DNA from 2 places in the Bacillus sp. SORGH_AS_0510 genome. Region 1 is predicted to be linked to the other one. Evidence: riboswitches for the same ligand, from Rfam matches in the RefSeq annotation. Region 1 holds a riboswitch; the other holds the start of a gene.
The links. A riboswitch is a leader RNA that binds a small molecule or an ion and turns the genes downstream of it on or off. The one in region 1 is predicted to bind preQ1.

Region 2: it holds a riboswitch for preQ1, as region 1 does, so the genes downstream of both, QE429_RS22220 (QueT transporter family protein) here and queF (preQ(1) synthase) in region 1, are expected to answer to the same signal.

What each region holds. Positions count from the first base shown of each region.
Region 1 is NZ_JAUTAU010000001.1:4,212,155-4,215,351, forward strand. It holds gene QE429_RS21450 (LuxR C-terminal-related transcriptional regulator) at 1-968, shown strand, start outside; gene queF (preQ(1) synthase) at 1,070-1,570, opposite strand; PreQ1 riboswitch class I at 1,653-1,699, opposite strand; gene mscL (large-conductance mechanosensitive channel protein MscL) at 1,854-2,246, shown strand; gene QE429_RS21465 (Bax inhibitor-1/YccA family protein) at 2,295-2,933, shown strand.
Region 2 is NZ_JAUTAU010000001.1:4,376,437-4,379,633, forward strand. It holds gene QE429_RS22205 (globin domain-containing protein) at 1-27, opposite strand, end outside; gene QE429_RS22210 (VOC family protein) at 132-527, opposite strand; gene QE429_RS22215 (hypothetical protein) at 750-1,235, opposite strand; PreQ1 riboswitch class I at 1,377-1,421, shown strand; gene QE429_RS22220 (QueT transporter family protein) at 1,430-1,915, shown strand; gene QE429_RS22225 (hypothetical protein) at 1,962-2,471, opposite strand; gene QE429_RS22230 (DinB family protein) at 2,656-3,183, shown strand.

The DNA of each region.
Region 1 (3,197 bases):
TGGACAGCCACTTAATTGACATGTGCTCAAATCTTAAAGCCAGTCAAATTTGCCATATATCATTGGCGATAAAAAAACTAATAGGCACTGGAGAGAAAGAGACAGATATCGTTCAAGTTTCCTGTCTAAATGATGTTCTATTAGTTTGTTTGCGGGAGCCTGGAATGACCGTTACCGAACAACAATATGATTTTATTAGAGGCATGTATCTTCGCCAATTAAAACTACAGCAGCTGGAAAGCAGAATGGAATGGAAGGACGGTTCTCTTCTTTTCTTACAACACCTGTTACGTGCGCGAAGTGTTGATGACGCGGTAAAGGCGATCACCAAGGGGTTAGTCGATTATATGCCGTTTAACCGTTGCGCTCTATTTTTATACAATCATTATGAAGATAAAGGGATAGGCGTGTCCGGTTATAATGTCAACATTCCTTCTGTTCAGCAAATTCAAGAAGAAATCCTAGGACTGTCTCTAATAGAAAACTATTTAAGCTCTTTAACCCATTCACAGCCGCTTTATTTTTTGAATGCCACTGAGGTGTTGCCGAAAAAGTATGTTAAAGAATTTCAGCTTCGCTCATTAGTGGTGTTGCCTATTTTCGTTCCCACAAAAAGTAAACTGCTTGGGATTGCACTATTAGACCAAGGTGAGGACTCACAATTTGAAATCTCAATGCAAACTTTATCGACCCTCATTAAATTCGGACATTATGCCGGGGAACTATTATATTCCATTTGGGACGAAGCCCTGCAGCAATTTGGCGGCACACAATCGGTCTTAACCGTGCGTGAGAAAGAAGTCTTACAATTGATTGCCAGCGGTGCATCCATCAATGAAGCAGCGGAAAAACTTCATCTGAGCAGCTACACAGTACGCGATTATGTATCTGTTATCATTCAAAAATTAGAAGCCAAAAATCGGACAGATGCCGCAGTTAAAGCCTTAAAAATGAAATTAATATCATAAAAAAAGCAGCTTCAAGAAGCTGCTTTTTTAACGCACTAACGCGCCGGGGGACAGTCCCCCGCTGCTTTAATACGTTATCATATCGGGGGACTGTCCCCATTTTAGCGGTTGTCGATTTTTTCTGGGTATAGGTCATGGTTCATCATACGGTAATCGGCCATTTGCTCGTATTTCGTACCTGGTCTGCCATAGTTGCAGTAAGGGTCAATGGAGATTCCGCCTCTTGGTGTGAATTTGCCCCATACTTCAATATAACGAGGGTCCATTAACTTGATTAAATCATTCATGATAATATTCATGCAGTCTTCGTGAAAATCACCATGATTACGGAAGCTGAAAAGATACAGCTTAAGCGATTTGCTTTCAACCATCTTTTGATCCGGAATATAGCTGATATAAATTGTGGCAAAGTCGGGTTGTCCTGTTTTTGGACAAAGACTTGTAAACTCAGGGAAATTGAATTTAACAAAGTAATCGCGGTTTGGATGTTTATTATCAAACGCCTCTAACACCTCTGGCGTATATTCGAACAAATACTTTGTTCCTTGGTTTCCTAATAATGTTACACCTTCTAATTCAGCTTCTGTTCTTCCTTCTGCCATTGTTAATCCTCCTTATATATCCCGGTTATAACTATAAGAAAGAAATAAAAAACCATATCCTAAGGATATGGTTGAATGCTCCATTTCCATAGTTTTTTATAGAGGGTATTCGCTATGAACCTCTCCCCAATATTCGGGTATCCATGTAATTAATTTCATAGTAACTATAGAGAATTTTGCGTTCACTGTCAATCAACATTTTACTGGAAAACCTGGACCTGTTGAGAAGGAGACTGGTTCACGGTACAATATAAATTAGAATAAATAAGGAGGAAGCATGTCTATGTGGAACGAATTTAAAAAGTTTGCCATGAAGGGCAATGTCATTGATTTGGCTGTCGGGGTTATTATTGGGGGAGCATTTGGAAAAATTGTTTCGTCTTTAGTCTCAGATATCATTATGCCATTAATTGGATTATTAATTGGAAAAACAGACTCGTTTTCCAAACTTGCTTATCATGATTTAAAATACGGACAGTTTATTCAAACTGTTGTTGATTTCTTTATTATTTCTTTTTCTATTTTCCTTTTTGTAAAATTCATCAATCGCTTCAAAAAGAAAGAGGAACCCGCTCCGGTCGTAGAAAAAATCGATCGCCAAGAGGAACTTTTGGCCGAAATTCGTGACTTACTAAAAGAAGATCGAGATATTTTAAGAAAAAATGAAACATCTTGACCTCTTGTACGTATATTCTAGTAATAAATAATTTTAGAGGTGAAAAACTTGTATACTCAAACATCCACTGAGTTTATGCCATCTGTTTTACGGACATTTGCTCTATCACTTGCTATCGCTTTCTTAGGTACGATGGCTGGTGCGTTTGTAGTACCACCGGGACTCTTTATCCCATTAATGATTGTAGAATTTGTGATGCTTATGGCTGCATTCTTTTTTAGACGAAAAAAAGCCATCTCGTACTCATTCCTTTATGTTTTTACCTTTATTTCGGGTATTACGTTATATCCAATTGTCTCTCATTACCTTGCGACTTCAGGAGCAAATGTAGTAGTTATGGCCTTTGCAAGTACAACCGTAGTTTTTACAGGTATCTCTATTTATGCGGCTAAGTCTAAGCGTAATTTCTCGTTTTTAGGTGGATTCCTACTGGCTGCCCTACTTGCGTTAGTTGCTATTTCTATCTTTAACATTTTCTTTCCATTAAGCTCAACAGGCATGCTCGCCTACTCCTTTATTGGTGTAGTTGTTTTCAGTGGCTATGTATTGTTTGATATCAGCCGCATGAAGCATTATGGTGTAAGAGCAGAAGAGGTTCCGTTAATGGCCTTAAACTTATACCTTGATTTTATTAACCTATTTATCAGCATTCTTCGTATCTTGGGAATCCTCTCAAGTAAAGACTAATAGTAAAAGGAGCTTGGGTTTAATCCCAAGCTCCTTTTACTTTATTAGTTTATCTCGTAGACTGTTTTATGTTACCCGGTTCTCTTTTCTGGATCCATTTCGGGCACGTAGATTGCTTCTACGTTACCCACTTCCCTTCTCCGTACCCATTTTGGGCACGTAGACCGCTTCTACGTTACCCACTTCCCTTTTCCGTACCCATTTTGGGCACGTAGACCGCTTCTACGTTACCCACTTCCCTTTTCCGTACCCATTTCGGGCACG
Region 2 (3,197 bases), 160 kb from region 1:
AAAATTAGATTCCAATTCCTTCACCATCCATCCTTTATTTTTCCCCTGTTTTATATAATTATAAAGTTTAATCGAATGGTGTTTTGTGATTTATATCACGGAAACGACAAAATACATCATTTTCCAAATGGTTAGTTATCCACTTTTGGTGCTACTAGTTCCACTTTAATACGATCAGGGTCTTCAAAAAATACCGCATAATGTGAATCCCCCCCTGCGAACGGGTGGCGATCCTGATAAAGAATTGGGACTCCTTTTTCTTTTAATTGTTCCGTAATTCGATCGACGTGCTCTTGAGATTCAGCATGAAATGCTAGATGATTTAAGCCTACTCTCGAGCGATGATAAGGAACGTCCAAAAATCTTTCTTCCACTTGCACAAATACTAGATAGGTTCCCCCATATTTCCAACTAATTCCTAAGTTCCATTCTTGGTACAGTTCATATCCTAATTCAGATAAAAACCATCCCCAAAATTCTGTAGTTTTCGCTAGATTCGAAACGTAGATTTCTAAATGGTGTAGGATGATGTATTCCCCCTTAATTTTCTAATATTTCAAGACCTCGCACTGTTGAAAATAATTTATCCTATTATTCTATCACCTTTTATTTGCGTAAATAGAATGTTTATTTGCGAAAACGAGTGGTTTATTTGCGATAATTAGGGTTTTATTTGCGAAAAAGACCCGTTTATTTGCGAACATAAAAAAGCTGACTTAAAAGGCACTCACTTTCAAGTCAGCTTACTGTTACTTTAGGAAGATCTTCTGCATAAGCGTTTTTGGCTTTTTTCTTATTTTTTCTACAAGGTATTGGAATCCGTACATAACCACTGATTTACTTAGGAATAAGATCCCCATTTGATAATGCTTCATTCTTATCAGTGAAACAATCTTCATCTTTCGTAAGATAATCATACCAGGGTAGACAAAAAAAGCATCAATGATAAGATTCAAAAAGAGGTATCGAAAGAAATTTCCGAATGTAAATTTTAAAATCCATAACGATCCCACAAAGAACGGCCCAATCATGAATGGGAGTTCTCCCATAGGAGTCAGCTTCTCATAAAATTTCCACCACAGCCGTTTTCCTGCAAAAATACTCTCAAATAGTATCCAAACAAAGGTAAACAAAGCACCAGGGTAAAATCTCTTGAGGGCTCTCCTCCCTAGGAGTGGCACTGAAAACCAAGGGACTAACATCAGTACAAGTAAAAACATTTTATTGTGCTTCATAAAAATACGCCATTCCTTTTTTTCTTTTTATCATGTACAAATTTTAATAAATTATGTAAAAATTTCCTGTGATTTTTTTTATGAATTTTAGGTATCATTGACTAGCTATTTTATTTATATTAATATATTAATTTGACTGAAAATAATGTGGTTCGAGAACCTCCCACTTTAAAAAACTAAGGAGATAATTATATATGAAAGTAAAATCAATTGTCGTCAACGGCATTGTAGCAGCCTTGTACATTGCGGTCTCTGCTATAATCCAGCCGTTTGGATTTACCCAAGTCCAGTTTCGTGTGTCTGAGATGTTCAATCATCTAGTTGTTTTTAACAAAAAATATTTCTTCGGTATCGTTCTGGGTGTATTTTTGACGAATTTATTCTTTTCACCCATGAAAGCATACGACCTTATTTTCGGTGTCGGTCAATCCGTGATTGCCTTATTAATCACGATTGCCTGTGCAAAATATATTAAGGGGTTATGGACACGAATGATTGTGAATACACTAGTTTTCACATTTACCATGTTCCTTATTGCCCTTGAGCTACACTTGGCATTTAACCTACCATTCATGTTTACGTGGTTAACCACTGCGGTTGGCGAGTTCGTGGTCATGGCTGTTGGTATGCCTGTAATGTATGTAATTAACCAGCGTGTTCGTTTTAATAAAATCGTTTAAACAAAAAAGAGTTGCTGCAGACGCGCAGTGACTCTTTTTTGTAGGATCATTTCATAGAATTATCATCTAGTCGGTAAAAAAGGATTCGATTATGTCCATACCAAAATTCAATCGATTGATGGTTCCGCTGATCCACATACCCTAATATATCTACCCCCTGTTCAGTACGCTTATAAAAGTTTTCGCCATAAGCTTTTTTCACCTTTGTAATTGAATCCCCGACTTCAATTCCTTTTGCGCTAGGAATTCCAGAGCTTTCTACGATAAAGCGAAAAATTCCGCCCTTTTCATTCGTTGCGATTTCTAGCCCATCCTTAATTTTGTAATAGCTGTAAGTCTCTATTTCTCTACTTTTTTGTTTCTGTTCCCCATACACACTTATAAATCTATCCGAATGAATATCATCAAATAGATAGAATCCATTTATATTTTCATTATGTAAATCGGTATGACCAGTTACACGATGATGAAAGGTACGTGGAAAATGCGGTTTCAACCAGAAAAACACAGTACCTATAAAAAAGACAAACACAGCTGTAATTACTATTTTTTTCATCACATACGACTCCTCCCCATAAGCATAGAATTTCTATGTATAATGAAATCATAATACATAGAAATTCTATGCACAAGCCTTTATTTTCTAAAATCATCCAATTTCAATTACTTTTATTTGGTATTTCTTTATCAAAAGGAATAAAGTAGTAGTAGATGTTTCTAATTTGAAGGGAGAGAAAATAATGTTACAACGCCCATTAACTAGTGAGTACCCGGAGTATTATGTACCGTATGTGGACCTTGTTCCCGAAGGAGATTTGCTAACCATTCTGAATGAGGATCTAAATAGTACCATCGCACTTTTTGAAGGTATTTCAAATGAAGAGGGACACTTTCGCTATGCCACAGATAAATGGAGCATCAAAGAAGTTCTCGGTCATATGACTGATACCGAAAGAATTATGAGCTATCGCCTGCTTCGTATTGGCCGCGGTGACCAAACAGCATTAGCTGGCTTTAATGAAAATGAATTTGTAGAAGGCTCGCAAATTAACAACCAATCTATTAATGATATACTCGAGGATTTTGTAGCAACACGCAAAGCTACGATTACTTTAATTAAAAACATGCCTGTGGAAGCCTGGAGCTACAAAGGTAATGCCAACAATACGGAAGTAACTGCCCGCGCCATCGGCTACATAATTGCAGGTCACGCCATCCATCACAAAAAGATTATTAAAGAGAGATACTTATCAGCGAAAAATAGGTAGGTAATATAAAAAAT